DNA from 4 places in the Vibrio sp. Vb0349 genome. Region 2 is predicted to be linked to each of the others. Evidence: predicted binding sites of a transcription regulator. Region 2 holds the regulator's gene; each other region holds the start of a gene.
What was found. The regulator PurR, encoded in region 2, represses purine synthesis genes. The targets are predictions, from matches to a motif close to TNANGNAAACGTTTNCNTNA.
Positions count from the first base shown of each region.

Region 1: the regulator PurR is predicted to act here: its motif matches at 1,129-1,148, upstream of purE (5-(carboxyamino)imidazole ribonucleotide mutase).
Region 3: the regulator PurR is predicted to act here: its motif matches at 2,812-2,831, upstream of R7Q47_RS13305 (NupC/NupG family nucleoside CNT transporter).
Region 4: the regulator PurR is predicted to act here: its motif matches at 684-703, upstream of glyA (serine hydroxymethyltransferase).

Region 1 covers NZ_JAWOTS010000014.1:101,706-106,057, reverse strand. The annotation lists gene hemF (oxygen-dependent coproporphyrinogen oxidase) at 1-414, opposite strand, end outside; gene R7Q47_RS15860 (L-threonylcarbamoyladenylate synthase) at 462-1,019, opposite strand; gene purE (5-(carboxyamino)imidazole ribonucleotide mutase) at 1,219-1,704, shown strand; gene R7Q47_RS15850 (5-(carboxyamino)imidazole ribonucleotide synthase) at 1,709-2,842, shown strand; gene R7Q47_RS15845 (type I DNA topoisomerase) at 2,909-3,478, opposite strand; gene R7Q47_RS15840 (DUF494 family protein) at 3,555-4,034, opposite strand; gene dprA (DNA-processing protein DprA) at 4,037-4,352, opposite strand, start outside.
Region 2 covers NZ_JAWOTS010000015.1:497-4,848, reverse strand. The annotation lists gene R7Q47_RS15905 (TVP38/TMEM64 family protein) at 1-414, opposite strand, end outside; gene R7Q47_RS15900 (TfoX/Sxy family DNA transformation protein) at 529-1,119, opposite strand; cyclic di-GMP riboswitch class I at 1,236-1,325, opposite strand; gene purR (HTH-type transcriptional repressor PurR) at 1,613-2,617, opposite strand; gene torD (molecular chaperone TorD) at 3,085-3,732, opposite strand; gene torR (two-component system response regulator TorR) at 3,999-4,352, shown strand, end outside.
Region 3 covers NZ_JAWOTS010000010.1:101,364-105,715, reverse strand. The annotation lists gene R7Q47_RS13320 (class I SAM-dependent methyltransferase) at 1-99, opposite strand, end outside; tRNA gene R7Q47_RS13315 (tRNA-Arg) at 263-339, opposite strand; gene folD (bifunctional methylenetetrahydrofolate dehydrogenase/methenyltetrahydrofolate cyclohydrolase FolD) at 543-1,403, shown strand; gene R7Q47_RS13305 (NupC/NupG family nucleoside CNT transporter) at 1,472-2,671, opposite strand; gene R7Q47_RS13300 (LysR family transcriptional regulator) at 2,929-3,873, opposite strand; gene R7Q47_RS13295 (lytic transglycosylase domain-containing protein) at 3,962-4,352, opposite strand, start outside.
Region 4 covers NZ_JAWOTS010000017.1:20,918-25,269, forward strand. The annotation lists gene R7Q47_RS16810 (YitT family protein) at 1-412, opposite strand, end outside; gene glyA (serine hydroxymethyltransferase) at 760-2,010, shown strand; gene lipA (lipoyl synthase) at 2,415-3,380, opposite strand; gene lipB (lipoyl(octanoyl) transferase LipB) at 3,377-4,039, opposite strand; gene ybeD (DUF493 family protein YbeD) at 4,216-4,352, opposite strand, start outside.

The DNA of each region.
Region 1 (4,352 bases), on a different contig from region 2:
CGTTAGGTCAAAACCACCACCAAACCACCAAATTGGGTCTTCGCCATCTTTTTCTGCAATAAAGAAGCGGACATTGGCGTGTGAAGTCGGTACGTAAGGGTTTTTAGGGTGAATAACCAAAGAAACACCCATCGCTTCAAAACGACGACCCGCTAGCTCTGGGCGATGCGCTGTCGCAGATGCTGGCATTTCTTTCCCTTCCACATGCGAGAAGTTCACGCCTCCCTGCTCGAAAACAAGGCCATCACGCAAAACACGTGAGCGACCACCGCCACCCAGACGCTCTCCTTTTTCACGTTGCCATGCATCTTCGACAAAGACGGCCTTTCCATCTTCTTGTTCTAACTGCTGACAAATGGAGTCCTGAAGTGACATCAAGAACTGCTTTACGGCGTGCTTATCGATCGCTGACATACGTTATTACCTATTACGTGAAACCTAATGATGGCTGGCTAGCAGGGTTAACCCTGTCTTAATATTTGTGAAGTTTTGGCGTCACGAATCTCGCTGGGTTTATCACGACCGCTGGTCTCGCCACGAAGAATGGCGACCAGCTTATAACCCAACTGCTCTTCGACTTCTTCCGTGGTCATACACGGTGGTAAGCCGGAAAGATTCGCGCTGGTAGAGGTTAACGGCTTTCCGAATGCATTACACATTTTTTGCACCAAAGGATGATCAGTCACACGAACCGCAATTGAATCAAACTGCCCTGAAACCCAGTTGGATACTTTATCGCTCGCTGGCATGATCCAGGTGTATGGGCCTGGCCAAGTGGCATGAACAGTCTGTAATTGTTCTTCAGTCAACTGAGATTCATCAATATAAGGCAAGAGCTGATCATAACTTGCCGCGATGAGAATCAGCCCTTTTTCTACCGGACGCTGCTTGAGCTCTAATAGCTTTTGAATTGCTTCTGGGTTATCTGGATCACATCCGACACCAAAAACCCCTTCTGTTGGATAGGCAATCACTTCGCCTTGCTTGAGTGCGTTGAGCACTTGTTCAAAGTTATCCACCGATTACTTCCTATTTGTTTGACTGTGTTGTTTTCACTAAGTGTACAAATATTCATTCTCAGACACTAAAGCAATTTTTTTATAAAATGTATCAATAGCGCCAACAACAAGACGCAAACGTTTGCTTGAAATAAAAATCCCCGTATAATGCGCACAAATTTATAGCTCACCTAATTTTTGCAGCTTAAAGGAGTTTGAGATGAAAGTCGGTATCATCATGGGTTCTAAATCCGATTGGCCAACCATGAAACTAGCAGCGGACATGCTAGACCAATTTGGCGTGCCTTACGAAACAAAAGTCGTGTCAGCACACCGAACTCCTCAATTACTGGCTGACTACGCTAGTGGCGCAAAAGAACGCGGCATCAAAGTTATCATCGCAGGCGCAGGTGGTGCAGCCCACCTACCAGGTATGGCGGCGGCGTTTACTAGTTTGCCAGTGCTTGGGGTTCCCGTTCAGTCTCGTGCACTGAAAGGTATGGATTCACTGCTTTCTATTGTACAGATGCCAAAGGGAATTGCGGTTGGTACATTGGCGATTGGCGAAGCGGGCGCAGCAAACGCCGGTATCCTAGCAGCGCAAATCCTAGGCACTCATGATGAAAACATCATGGCGAAGGTAGAAGCATTCCGTAATGAGCAAACGGAAACAGTTCTCGCAAATCCAAACCCTGCAGAGGATTAATCAGATGCATGTACTGGTTCTTGGTGCGGGTCAGTTGGCTCGTATGATGTCTCTGGCTGGTGCGCCACTGAATATTCAAATTTCAGCTTACGATATCAGCAGCGGTGATGTCGTTCACCCTTTAACTCAACAGGTACTTGGCCATGGCTTGGAAAATGCGATTACGCAAGTTGATGTGATTACTGCCGAGTTCGAGCATATTCCACATGACGTGCTCAAGGTTTGCGAAGCGAGCGGCAAGTTTCTACCAAGTACGCAAGCCATCAAAGCAGGTGGTGATCGCCGTATTGAAAAAGCACTGCTTGATGATGCTGGCGTGCGCAACGCGAAATACTACGTCATTGAAACTCGTGAAGACTTTGACCGCGCAATTGAACACGTTGGTATGCCAATGGTTCTGAAAAGTGCATTAGGTGGTTACGATGGTAAAGGCCAATGGCGCTTAAAAGAAGCTTCTCAAGTCGACGACATTTGGACTGAGATGGCAGAGTGCATCGCGGCAACATCAACTCAAGCGATTGTTGCTGAAGAGTTTGTTCCTTTTAACCGCGAAGTATCACTGGTTGGTGCTCGAAGCAAAGATGGCAGTGTGGAAGTGTATCCTCTGGCAGAGAACGTCCACACCAACGGTGTATTGAGTCTTTCTACTGCGATTGATGCGCCAGGGTTACAGGAACAAGCAAAGCAAATGTTCACGGCAGTCGCAGATAGCCTAGATTACGTTGGCGTATTAGCGCTTGAGTTCTTTGATGTCGATGGGGCACTTTTAGTGAATGAGATTGCTCCACGCGTGCACAACTCTGGTCACTGGACACAGCAAGGTGCAGAAACGTGTCAGTTTGAAAACCATCTGCGCGCAGTGTGCGGCTTACCATTAGGCAGTACGAAATTAGTTCGTGAAACCTCAATGATCAATATTCTTGGTGAAGACACACTACCAGAAGCATTGTTATCAATGGATGGTTGCCACCTTCATTGGTATGGCAAAGAGAAACGTGCAGGTCGCAAGATGGGACACATCAACGTGTGTGGCGACTACCCAGGAGAATTGCACCGTAGGCTGTGCGCTCTGGCAGACATCTTAGACCCAATAGCTTTCCCAGCCGTGCAAGCGTTCGCTAAACAGCCTCAACACTAACGTTTGGCAGCAAAAAAATAAAAAAAGGGTCGCACGATGCGACCCTTTTTAATTCCTTGGATGTATTTACCCTTGTTGGGTGTGCTGACACTTACGATTAGCACATTGCAATTTCACACCACTGGCGAGTTTCTTCTCCACCAACAAAGTAAAACCACATTCTTCGCATCTCCCTTTAACCGGAGGGAGATTCACTGCAAATTTGCATTTAGGGTAGTTATCACATGCGTAGAATGTTTTGCCAAATCGGGTTTTACGCTCCACCAAATGTCCTTTGCCACATTCAGGGCAAGCGTGTTGCTCTTGTGACTGCGCCTCTGGCTCAGGTTGATTAATCGACTCAATATGATGACAAGCCGGGTAATGGCTACAACCAACGAACATACCGTAGCGCCCTTGGCGGAGTACCAACTCATTGCCACACTCAGGACAAGGCACACCCAACTCTTTCACGATGTGCCCATCATTGCTGTGTAGCGGTTTAATGTAATCACAGCTTGGATAGTGGTTACAGCCGAGAAATGGGCCATGTTTTCCGTGCTTGAGAGTCAGCTCACCACCACATTTTGGACACGGCTCGTGTTCCAAAGCGTGTTCATGGGCAGAGAAAAGGGTGTTGTCGATTTTACTACTCATACTTACCGTTTCGTGAAAAACACACAAAAAGACAAGCTCGCGTTTATTCTAGCTAAACTCGAACTTGCCCAGATGGTTAGTGAAGAATCCCTTGTTCCTTGGTGTACAACAGCTCTTCCATTAGCGTGTAAGCGTTTTCGTTGCCAGGCACATTAAACAGCACCATCAGAATGATCCATTTGAGGTCTTCAAGCTCAAACTCACTCGTTTCTAATCCCATCACTCGGTCAATCACCATTTCGCGAGTTTCTGTGGTTAACACATTGATTTGCTCGAGAAACAATAGAAACCCTCGGCATTCCAAATCTAAACGCTGCATCTCTTTCGCTGTGTAGATACGAGTTGATGACGAAGCCATGCAAGTCGAGATTGCAGAAGAGGTGTCACTTTGCTGCAATGCGGCAAGCTCTTCTAACCAGACAAGGGCTTTGTAGATATCTTTTTGTTGGAAGCCTGCACGGAGCAATTCTTCTTCCAACTCGTCTTGTTCGACCTGTAACTCTGCATCGCTATGGATGTAGGTTTCGAATAGATACATCAGTATATCCATCATCATAGCTAGCCCCTCCCCTTTCGAATATAGCCACCTGAAACCGCAACGACATGCCCAGAGAGTTCTAACTCTAAGAGCTGCATCATGACTTCTTGGACAGGTATATTGGTCCTGTTTGCAAGAATATCAACCGGTGTAGCTTCACTTCCTACGTTAGCTAACAGCTGAGGAAATGGCAATTCTTCTTCTTCATTTAACGTAGAAAATAAATCGGTACTCTGATTAATAGACCAATCAAGCAAGGACTGTATTTCATCTAAGACATCTTTCGTCTTTTCTACGAGGCAAGCGCCATGACGTATCAACTGGTTTCCTCCGCAA
Region 2 (4,352 bases):
ACGCAAGGAAAATAGATAAAAAGCTCCGTCTTTTTCGACACCTTGATTAATTGCGTTGAGTTTATTTCCGAATTTGTTTTGTACCCAGTCACGCAATAAGTATCGGCTGCTCAAGAAGGCCAGTGTTGCCCCCATAGTGCTAGCGAAAGAAACCAGTAGCAAGCTTGTCCAAAAACCAAATAAGGCTGCACCAAGTAAGGTGACTACTGCCGCTCCTGGGATAGAAAAAGCGGTAATTGCAATGTAGGTAAAAAAGTAAATCGCAGCCGAGAATACAAAATTCTGATCGATGTATGTAGTTAGTGCTTCTTGTTGGGCTTTTGCATTCTCTAAGGTTAAATACTGGCCAAAGTTAATACCTAAAAAGACGATAGCCGCTAGTAGGATGAGACCTAATATCAGTTTCTTATTCATAATTTTGATTCCAATTTGGGGTATATGTAATAAGACAGTAGAAAAACCGAAAAAATTTCACAAAAAAACCGCAGATTAGACTGCGGTTTTACAAGATAGTTTTTAGGCCGACTTTTATTGGAGGCCGTTCATCAACTCATCTCGGCGAGCTTGAGGTACCACACTCCAATGAGTGCCGTTGATAGCACCTTCTAGTGCCCATAGCAACTCAATGTTGACGGTTGCAGAGTGCGTATCTCTTATCGCTTTATAGGCGTTAAGCGCACCTTCCTCTTCAAGCTTCTCTACGGATTCGATGCCGGCTTTTTTTAGCATGCGCTCGGTAGCCAGTCGTAAGTTAGGCAAATCTTTCAAACGGTTAGGCTTTGTACTTGCTTGCTGTTCTTTCTCAAGCTTTGCCTTTTTCAATGATTGATTCGCTACTTCGATTAAGCGTTCGCTTGATTCCCATAAATCGCTGGAAATAGCGTAGTACTTTGTAACGACTGGAAAGCCACGTTTTTTATAAACGTAAGGCTTTAGCCCTTGTTTCTCGAAGTCAGATGAAGTTTTTTGGTCTGCTCTGATATGAAGCTGATTGTTTACCACTAGTGCAAACATTGTTTCATCAGCGAATAGTCCGAAGCCACCAAACATTGAGCGCGACTTGATATTACCAAGTGCCTCAAATAGCTTCATAGAGTCTTTGAGTATCGGTTTATCCATGTTTTGTTATCTCGGTGTAATTAATATTACGCCACCAAAAGTCAGGTCCGAGAGAGTAGCAAACATGCGTAAAAACAATGTCATTACAGAGTAAAGTCATTGCTTACACACTTGCCATCGGTAACCCCGCTACCTTCCATATCGTAATATGGTTCAGGCCGGAGGCTTTGCGTCCCACTCTTTCGAATGGTTTGCCCTGTGCGTGACACAATGAGCATACTTCTTATATTGAATTAACATCACGGTTTAGCGTTAAAAGTGTGATTTTGGTTCAATAAAAATGATAGATTGAATGCTCTATTTTGCATATGGAAAGGTGCAAATTGGCCTTTGAAAAGGAGTTCTTAATATATATTACATTTATATAAAACAGGGAGTTAACGTTAGTCAATTGTTATTAGAGCGGTGTGAAGTATTAGAGAATGCTTAATTTTCCCAAAAAAATAAGCGCCCCTGTAGAGCGCTTATTTAACACGGTTAAATACAGTAAAATTTAGTTCATTTTTTTCACAGTATTTCGAATTACAAGCTCAGGTTGCATTTCGAAAATTCGTTTTTCGTGTTCTTTATCTTTGATACGCTCAAGTAGAATTTCGAATGCATTTTTACCAACACGACGTTTAGGTTGGTGGATAGTCGTTAGCGGTGGAGAGAAGTATTCTGCAAGCTCGATGTTGTCGTAGCCGATCACTGAAATATCTTCAGGAATTTTGATCCCGTTTTGTTGCAAGCGGCTCATTAGGCCTAGAGCCATTGTGTCGTTAAAACAGAATACCGCCGTCGGGCGCTTGTCCATTGCGGTAATTTTATCTGCAACTAATACGGCCGTATCACATTCAAAGTTACCTTCAAGGATCCAGTCTTCATTTACAGCTAGGTTCGCTTCGCTCATTGCGCGACGGAAACCTGCAATGCGCTCTTGGCAAGCAAGCTTTTCAAAATGACCGCTTAGACAAGCGATATCCGTATGACCATTGTCAATCAGATGTTTGGTCGCAATGTAGCCACCTTCTTCTGAGTTATCCATGATTTTGTCTGCTTGCGAGCTCTCTGGGCCCCAATCCATGACCACTTTAGGAATGTCCGCATGACGGTCAAGCATCTCTTTTAGTTCTTCGGTTAAGTCAGAACACATCACTAGGATGCCATCAACGCGCTTTTCAGCCAGCATACGAATGTAATCGCGTTGTTTTTCGTAAATCCCGCCTGTGTTACATAAAATCAGAGTATAGCCTTGGCGGTAACAGTAGCTCTCAACCCCGTCAATCACTTCTGAGAAGAATAGGTTGGTTGACTGCGTTACTAACATGCCAATAGTACGAGTTGAGTTGCATTTTAGGCTGCGTGCAACGGCACTTGGCGCGTAATTCAGCTCGTCAACGGCTTTCATTACTTTTTCTTGCGTTGCTTCTGCAACGAAACGCGTTTTATTGATAACGTGCGAAACTGTCGTAGTGGAAACGCCGGCTAAGCGAGCAACGTCTTTTATCGTGGCCATAAATGGTGTCCTGTATCGAGCTACTGAAATATGTCGTATTGGATGTACCTGATGCTCTAATGGTTTCACACCTAGCAATCTAAAATTGGCGCTAAGTGTCTCGGCAGCGGTTGATCCAAGTGCGACAAAAGGGTGCGTAGCAGCATCGGTCGATGAATTTTATCTTTTTCTATCTGATGAGAAATTGCCATCAACCTGTTAAGAAAACACAAAAACCGCTATATTTCAGCGGTTTACATATAAATCATATTTAATCGTTTGCGCTCACATTTTAGCCCTATGTGGACTGACTAGCAATGTTTTCAGCAAGAGATTTGTGTATTTGAAGTCACATTTTGACTGCTAAATAACCAAGCGTCTTTGCGCTAAGTTAAGGCAAACGAATATTATACCCAAGTTACTTACAATCGGTCACTTTCAGGCACACAGGAAGCCCGATAGGCAGGCTCCCTAAAAATAGGCGGCAATTATTCACCAAGAAGGTAGGCGCTGTCTAGTTTACAAAATGCAACTAATAGTTTCGCGACACTTGAGTAAAATCCAAATTCATCGAATTTTTTACATTTGTCTGAAAACTGAGGTAACCAAGACATCAATTGTTGCTGGATAAAGTCGTTTTGTTTAACGAAGGCTTCTTCCATGTGTTTTTCTTGTTCAAGCTCGTTTGAGCGGATAATCATGTTCCCGAGAAAGTCGAGCTCAACGGCTAAGTGATCCGCAGGTTCCTTTAGGTTTTCGTCTACTTGAACGCCAAATTCAGCCATCAACTTTTCCATTTCCTCAGCTGGCTTGTCATTCAGTAAACCTGATTCACCAATGTACATGGATGCGTAAGGAAGAGCGCCGTATTTTTCTGTCTTCAAAAACAGTTCACAAAAGTCAGCTGCAAGCTCTAGTTGTGCATCTTCACGATCTTGTAACCGATTCAATGCATCAACTAGGCTATCAACAGCTGGTTTCAGCGACTCATTTTCACCTAAACCTGCGAGAAAACTGCGAATTTCAACACTGTGATAGGCTTCCAATTCTTTCTCTGTTAGTTCTTTTGCGAACAAGCTCGAAAACCACCAGTAAATTTCAGCGCGTTTTTCATTAAAAGCTTTCACTTCTTGCATTTTGGGCTCCTGAATGATGCTTCAAGTCATGCATCACAAAGTCAATTAGGGATATCCCCTAAGTGTAATCAATTAAAATGAATAGCAGTAACTATAATTGTTATGTTTTATGGTCAAAAATGACCGTTTATTAATAGCAATGGGCAAGCTTGTTTTGAATCAATAAAAACGCTAAATCTTGCGTTTTAATGTATCTATGACTAGAAATGTTACTAGTTATGAATAGAATACGTCTTGGATAATAAGAAGACAGAAAAGTGGTGTAAATGAGCTATCACGTATTAGTCGTAGAAGATGATGTTGTAACTCGTAGTAAGCTTGCGGGATATTTCCAAAATGAGGGCTACCAAGTCAGCGAAGCAGAGAGTGGCGCAGAAATGCGTGAAGTTTTGCAAGCGGGCGATGTAGACCTGATCATGCTGGATATTAACCTGCCTGGTGAAGACGGCCTGATGCTTACTCGTGAGTTACGTAGCCAATCGGATATTGGTATCATATTAGTAACAGGACGCACGGATAGCATTGATAAAATCGTAGGCCTAGAAATGGGTGCTGACGATTATGTGACAAAACCTTTTGAACTGAGAGAGCTGTTAGTTCGCGTTAAAAACTTGCTGTGG
Region 3 (4,352 bases), on a different contig from region 2:
GACTCTCCAACTCGCGTGGACATCCTCAAACTGGATCGATGTGTATTGCTTCGCGAAAGAGTCGGCGTGTCGGTCATAAAAGTTAGAAGTGGCAGGCATAAAGGTTAACGAAAGGTAATTAATATGCGTCCATATTAATTGCTAGAAATTGCAATGGCTAGAATGCCATTCAAAAGTTGTAGATAGAGTGGCAATTACAGCCAAAAACCTAAAAACGACAAAGCCCCGACAACTCAAAGAGTTATCGAGGCTTTTGAATAAATGGCACGCCCTATTGGATTCGAACCAATGACCACATCCTTAGAAGGGACGTGCTCTATCCAGCTGAGCTAAGGGCGCGCTACAGGGACAGGATTATACGAGTTCAAACGGGTAAATCAACGGGTTTTCATAACATTCTGATCTGAATGCCTAAAAAAAGTCCATTAAAACGCTTAATGTTCAAAAACACCACAAAGCAAACGTTTGCGTATGGATGTTGATAAGAAATTCTGCGACAATGCGCCGCAGATAATCTGCCTTCTTAATTTATAAGGAAAGTCATGACTGCTCAAAATATAGACGGAACTCTCATTTCCCAAACTGTTCGATCCGAAGTGGCTGCACGTGTTAAAGCACGTGTTGAAGCTGGGCTACGTGCTCCTGGTTTAGCAGTGGTTCTAGTTGGTGAAGATCCTGCTTCTCAGGTTTATGTCGGTAGCAAACGCCGCGCATGTGAAGAAGTTGGGTTTGTTTCTAAGTCTTTTGACCTTCCTGCGTCTAGCTCAGAAGAAGAGTTACTAGCGCTGATTGATGAATTAAACAACGATGATGAAATTGACGGCATTCTAGTGCAATTACCCCTTCCTGCGGGCATAGACACAACACATGTTTTAGAGCGCATTCACCCAGAGAAGGACGTGGATGGCTTCCATCCTTACAACGTTGGTCGTCTTGCGCAGCGTATTCCAAAGCTTCGCTCTTGCACGCCAAAGGGCATAATTACCCTACTCGACCGTTACAACATTGAGCTACGTGGTAAACATGCGGTTGTGGTTGGTGCATCAAACATTGTTGGTCGTCCAATGACACTTGAGCTGCTGCTTGCGGGCTGCACAACAACAACATGTCACCGTTTTACCAAAGACCTAGAGAGTCATGTGCGTCAAGCTGACGTTGTCGTGGTTGCGGTTGGTAAGCCTAACTTTATCCCTGGTGAGTGGATTAAAAAAGGCGCAGTGGTGGTCGATGTCGGTATTAACCGTCTTGATTCAGGCAAACTAGTTGGCGACGTGGAGTACGACAAAGCACGTGAAAGTGCGAGCTTTATTACTCCTGTTCCTGGTGGCGTTGGCCCAATGACCGTCGCAAGTTTAATTGAGAACACGATGCTCGCTTGCGAACAGTTCCACACAGACAAATAACGTAAAACTTCAGATACGAAAAAGGCTCCGCAAGGAGCCTTTTTGCTAATTGTTGATATCTATTTCAATTACAGACTTAAAATCACGCCCGCAATCGAAGCGCTCATTAAGTTCGCCATGACACCAGCGATAATCGCACGGAAACCATGCTTAGAAACAAATGCACGCTTTTCTGGTACCAATGAGCCCAACCCACCAATCAGCATCGCCATGCTTGAGATGTTTGCAAAGCCACACAAAGCAAACGTCACGATTGCTTGTGAGTGTTCACTAAGTTGAGACTTCACTTCTGCAAGCTGGATGAAAGCGACGAACTCATTCACCACAATCTTGTTACCAATCAGCGAGCCTGCTGTGGTTGCTTCTTGCCATGGTATACCCAACAACCAAGCGACTGGCGCAAACACAAAACCTAGGATGAGCTCAAAACTTAATGGTGTCCCAATAAGATCACCTATCCAGCCTAACATGCCGTTTAGCATTGCAATGACACTAATAAACGCCAGTAACGTACCACCGACCGATACAGCAATGCGTACACCCGCCATGGCACCATCGGCTAATGCTTCTACTACGTTGGTTGCACGTGGAATTTCAACTTGGCTAATGTCGATATCTGCTGCTTTATCCGTATCTTCTGGCATTAAAATTTTTGCCATCAACAAGCCGGCAGGTGCTGACATAAATGCAGCAGCAATAAGATAGTTGAGGTCGACACCCAGTGATGCGTAACCAACCAACGTTCCGCCAGCAACTGACGCTAAACCACCGGTCATAACTGCAAAGAACTGCGAGTCAGTCATGTGTTTTAGGTAAGGCTTTACCATTAATGGTGCTTCAATGGTGCCAACAAAGATATTCGCCGTAGCAGACAAAGACTCAGCACGACCGATACCCAGCAGCTTTTGAATACCACCACCGATAAAGTTAATGATTTTTGGCATCACACCAATGTGATAAAGACCTGAGATAAGAGAGGAGAAGAAAACGATGATACCCAGAACATTGATCGCAAAGGTGAAGCCCCCTGTAGCCAAATTACCGAATAAAAACGCAATGCCCTCTTGACCATAGTTGATCAAATTCGACACAACACTGCTCACTGAATTCAGCGCATCTCGTCCTGCTGGTACATATAAAACCAACAACGCAAACAGTACCTGCAAAGCAAACGCAAACGACACCGTTCTCAGCTTTATATTTTTTCTATTTGTAGAAAGTAGCCATGCTAGGAATAGTATGGCTACGATACCAATAATTGAGTTCATAAAATGAATCCGACAGAAGGGGGATATGGAAGGCACCGGATTGTATAGCGGACTCAAAATGCTGCAAGTTGAGGATGTTAACAGTGTGAAAAGTTTAAGCGACCAATAACTGACCAACAAAATAACCAATTGAATTTATTGAAGATAAACGTTTGCTTATTTTAATTATTTCCATATGGAAAATATGTTTCTGATTCAGGAAAAATTTTTGTGAAGTGAATCACCTTATGTGTCGTTCTACAACGTCATTGATCCTGTTATTTAGGAATAGAGATGTAAGGCGCCAAACGTTGGTCCCAATGACAAGGGTTGCCGATCTTCTGTTTGATAAAGTTAATCACTGCGGATATTTTTTTTGGCATATGTTGGCGGCTTGGGTATACCGCATAAAACGGCATCGACTGGCTGGCTTTCCAGTCAGGTAACAGCTGTATTAACTTACCCGTTCTGAACTCATCACCCAGCAAGTAAGTGGCAAGGTAGGCAATACCCCAACCTGCAATAGCAGCATCCCGGACGGCTTCTGCCAGATCTACTGAATAGTTACCCGAGACTTTTACGTTCAATTCTTGCTGATCTTTGGTAAACGCCCACCCCGTATAGTCACGCTCCCAGCTTCTGTATATGAGGCAGTTGTGAGCAGATAGGTCATCCGGTTCTGTTGGCGTGTCATGTTTCAATAAGTAATCTGGCGATGCCGCAACAACAAACTGGCAATCCGTCAAACGCTGCGCAATGTAACCTTCAGGCAAATGCTCGTTGTTGGTTACCCATAAATCGAGCCCTTCGGCTAACATATCGACCTTATAGTCAAACAGATGTACTTCCACTTGAAGTTGAGGATACAGTTCGCGTAACTCTTGAATCGCTGGAATAATGTGTAAGGTACCAAATGATTGCGACAACCCAAGACGTACCAAACCTGCCACTTCATCCCGCTGGGTTTCCATCTCTAATGTGGCGCTGCTCACCGCTTGTACCACTTGCTCACAGTGATGAAAAAAGGTTTTCCCTGCCTCAGTCGGCGTAAAGCTTCGCGTAGTGCGTTGAACAAGCTTGATACCAAGAGACGCTTCTAACTGACTCAACTGTTTACTCACATGAGACACCGACACGCCTAAGCTCTTTGCAGCAGCTGTGAAGCTTTTGTGTTTAAGAAGAGCGGAGAAAATCACCATTTGTGCGGCACGTTCAGATAACACGCTTTACCTCGATTTGGTTATAGAAAAAACAAAGGGCTCCGAAGAGCCCTTGTATTGAAGACTGAATGCCAAATTGTTTGATGGCAGATCAGTATTTAATGCGGTCAGCCAAGTGACTCACAGCAAGTGCGAAGTAGTAAGAACGGTTCCACTTCATCAATACGTTGTAGTTATTGTAAACCAGATACGTACGACCATTCTCGTCGTCCGGCATGATCAACCATGCTTTGATGTCTTCATCCAGTTTTGGCAACGGGCTACCGTCATATTTTGTGATACCTAATTGGCTCCACTCTTGAAGGTATTTGCCTTTTTCAGCCGTGCGCCCTTCTAGGCTGCGATCAATATTTTTAGGAACCTTAACTTGGCGACCCCAGGTATATTTATCATCCCAACCAGACTTGCTCAAATAGTTAGCGGTTGATGCAAACACGTCCGCTTCAGATTGCCATATGTCTTTTTTACCATCCCCGTTGCCG
Region 4 (4,352 bases), on a different contig from region 2:
ACAAACACAGCACGTTAAAGCCACCCAAGCTGGAGCGATGTCGGAATAGGATCAGCATACCGAGCCCCATTAAAAGCCCGCCTGCGACGGCGCAATAAACTTCATTTACCGATTCGAGCGAGATTAGCAAATAAAGATGATCGGCAAAGATAGAAACCAACGCGCCAGAAATGGCACTATTAATGGCGAAATGACGGCCGAAGCGTTTCCATGCTAGTAAGTAAAAAGGACTGTTTGCTAAAAAGTACAGCACACCAAAGGTAAAAGGTGTAAATTGGCTAATAAGCAGAGCCAATCCAGTCGTGCCTCCCGTTAGAAGGTTCGCGGATTGGAGAAAGAAAACGCCTTGAGCTACTAAAAAGGTACCCGTGAGAATCGCTATCCAGTCTTCTTTTAATGAGTGTTTTTCCATCAATGTTGCAGTCATTTGTGATAAATAAGGCGTGCATAGTAGTAAAAAGATGATCTTTTCGGTAGCTAGAGGGTAAAATTTACGGTAAACCTATGTAATTGCTGTTTTACAGGGTGTAAAGCACAAATTTGACAGGCAATAGATTGTCGTTATGCGATTGCAATGCTGGCATGATAAACATTGCTTGTCATCATGAAAAAACTGCATGAGAAAAATTGTAAATTTCTCTTTATGACCTAAATCAAATTATGTAGAATGCGCGCCATTAGGGTGACGAAAACGTTTGCGTCGGGTCATTCAACAGTTTTTTTGCAACTTTCAGTACTAATCTGAGTCAGGAGATACAGATGCTTAAGCGTGATATGAACATCGCAGATTACGATGCGGAACTGTTCGCAGCTATCCAGGAAGAAACTCTTCGCCAGGAAGAACACATTGAACTTATCGCTTCTGAAAACTACACAAGCCCACGTGTAATGGAAGCGCAAGGTTCTCAGCTAACGAACAAATACGCTGAAGGCTACCCAGGTAAGCGTTACTACGGCGGTTGTGAGTACGTAGATAAAGCTGAAGCACTAGCAATTGAGCGTGCATGCCAACTATTTGGTTGTGAGTACGCTAACGTACAGCCTCACTCAGGTTCTCAAGCAAACAGCGCAGTTTACATGGCGCTTCTTAACCCTGGCGATACAGTTTTAGGCATGAGCCTAGCGCACGGTGGTCACCTAACTCACGGTTCACCAGTAAACTTCTCGGGTAAGCACTACAACGTTATCCCTTACGGTATCGATGAAGCTGGTCAAATCAACTACGACGAGATGGAACAGCTAGCACTTGAACACAAACCTAAGATGATCATCGGTGGTTTCTCTGCTTACTCGCAAATCGTTGATTGGAAACGCATGCGTGAAATCGCTGACAAAGCAGGTGCTTACTTATTTGTTGATATGGCGCACGTAGCTGGTCTTATCGCCGCCGGTGAATACCCAACACCAGTACCGCATGCTCACGTGGTAACAACAACGACGCACAAAACACTAGCAGGTCCTCGCGGTGGTCTTATCTTGTCAAATGCTGGCGAAGATATGTACAAGAAATTGAACTCAGCAGTGTTCCCTGGTGGTCAAGGTGGCCCTCTAATGCACGTTATCGCTGGTAAAGCAGTAGCGTTCAAAGAAGCGATGGAGCCAGAGTTCAAAGCTTATCAAGCTCGCGTAGTGAAAAACGCAAAAGCAATGGTTGGTCAGTTCCAAGAGCGTGGCTACAAAATCGTATCTAACGGTACAGAAAACCACTTGTTCCTTGTTGACCTAATCGACAAAGATATCACTGGTAAAGACGCAGACGCGGCACTAGGTGCAGCAAACATCACTGTAAACAAGAACTCAGTACCAAATGACCCACGCAGCCCATTCGTAACGTCTGGTATTCGTGTAGGTACGCCAGCGATCACTCGCCGTGGCTTCACTGAAGAAGATGCAAAAGAGCTAGCAAACTGGATGTGTGACGTTCTAGATAACATCGGCAACGAAGAAGTTATCGAAGCGACAAAACAGAAAGTGCTAGAAATTTGTAAGCGTCTACCAGTTTACGCCTAACATTTTTTGAAAATAACTCAGGCGAACTCGTTCTATTTCTGCGATTCGGTTTGATTATTTGATTGATGAAAGGTCCTCATTTGAGGGCCTTTTTGTTTGTCTGGCGTTTGGAATGAGATATAGCGAGAGTGTGTGATAAGGGGATGGCTACCAACACTGTCCCTTTTCAATATACCCAAACCACGTCATTCCGACGAGCCGAGGCGAGATCAGGAATCTTGTTGAGGCACACTCTTTTACTCAGAGTTTCCCTAAAAATCCTCAGTATTCTGAAAACAGATTCTGAATCACGTTCGTACCTCGCTGTTCAGAATGACGGTGGTAGAGTGGCTTTTTATCATCATTTGCCAGATACAAAAAAGGTTGGCACTGAGCCAACCTTTCTTTTCAAAACAAGCGAGAGCTTATTTAATCTCGATACCTTGAGCTTGCATATCGGCATGGTAAGAAGAGCGAACAAATGGACCACACGCTGCATGCGTGAAGCCAAGTTCTAGTGCAACTTCTTTTAGCTCGTCAAACTCTGATGGTGGAACGTAACGTTCTACTGGCAAGTGGTGACGGCTTGGCGCTAGGTACTGGCCTAGAGTCAGCATCGTTACGCCGTGTGCGCGTAGATCTTTCAGTACTTCGATGATTTCTTCTTTGGTTTCACCAAGGCCCATCATCAAACCAGACTTGGTCGGTACATCGGGATGCTGCTCTTTGAACTTCTTAAGAAGCTCAAGTGACCATTTATAGTTCGCACCTGGGCGAGCTTTACGGTAAAGACGTGGCGCGGTTTCTAAGTTGTGGTTGAAGACATCTGGCGGATTGTCTTTCATTAGATCAAGCGCTACATCCATGCGACCACGGAAGTCAGGAACCAGTGTTTCAATCTTAATATGCGGGTTTAACGCACGGATCTCGCGGTTACAATCGGCAAAGTGTTGTGCACCGCCGTCACGCAGATCGTCACGGTCAACAGAAGTGATTACTACGTATTTCAGCTTCATATCGGCAATGGTTTTCGCCAGTTTTTGAGGCTCTTCTGCTTCCGGTGGTAATGGGCGGCCATGAGCAACGTCACAGAAAGGACAACGACGAGTACAAATAGCACCTAAGATCATGAAGGTAGCTGTACCGTGGTTAAAACATTCCGCTAGGTTCGGGCAAGATGCTTCTTCACATACGGAGTGAAGTTTATTCTTACGCATCGCCGCTTTGATGTCTTGAATTCGTTGGCTGTCGGCTGGTAGCTTGATCTTCATCCAATCAGGCTTACGTAGCACTTCTTTCTGCTCTGTAGGCATGTTCTTTACGGGAATCAATGCCATTTTATCGGCGTCACGATATTTAACGCCTTTTTCCATCTGGATTGGTTTGCTCATGCTTTATTACCTTGAGAAGGTGCTTCTGTGCTGAATTCTACTTGCTCATAATCGAGCAAAGTAACGAGTTCTTCTATTAATTGTTTTTCTACGGCTTCTACATTGTCTGGGCCGCCAAATTGGCTGACCTGAACCATTTCCATACCTTCATAACCACAAGGGTTAATACGCAGAAACGGTGTTAAATCCATATTTACGTTCAAGGCTAAACCATGAAACGAGCATCCTTTACGAATGCGTAAACCGAGAGAGCATATTTTTTTACCGTCAACGTAAACGCCTGGTGCGTCAGGTCGCGCGGCCGAATCGATATTGTATGCTTTTAGCGTGTTGATCACGAGGTTCTCGATAGTGGTAACGAGATCTCGTACACCTAATTTTTTGCGGCGTAGGTTGATCAAGAAATAGGCGACCAACTGACCAGGGCCATGATACGTAACCTGGCCTCCGCGATCACTTTGTACAACAGGAATATCGCCAGTGTTAATCAAGTGCTCAGCTTTACCTGCCTGTCCTTGCGTAAATACTGGGTTATGTTCTACCAACCAGACTTCATCACGGGTTTCTTCTGTGCGTTGGTCGGTGAACTCATGCATCGCCTTCCATACAGGCTCATAGTCTTGGCGGCCAAGTCGTTTTACAACAAGTTGGTGTTGCATGGGAATTCCTGTTGCTAATATATAAAGTTTTTGGATTATAAACCGGATAACCCTGATGCTCTACCGCTGCGTAACAGATTTTTAACTGAAAGCGATGTAAAGCCTCGTTATCTCTTTGATAAATAAAAAGAAAGCAGCCAAGGCTGCTTTCAAAAAAAATTTAATATATCAAAAAATTATAGAACCATGCGTACGATGTCAATTTCACCTAACTCTTTGTACAGTGTCTCAACCTGCTCGATAGAGGTTGCAGTAATGTTGATTGACACAGAGTGGTAGTTGCCCTTAGCACTTGGTTTAACGGTCGGGCTGT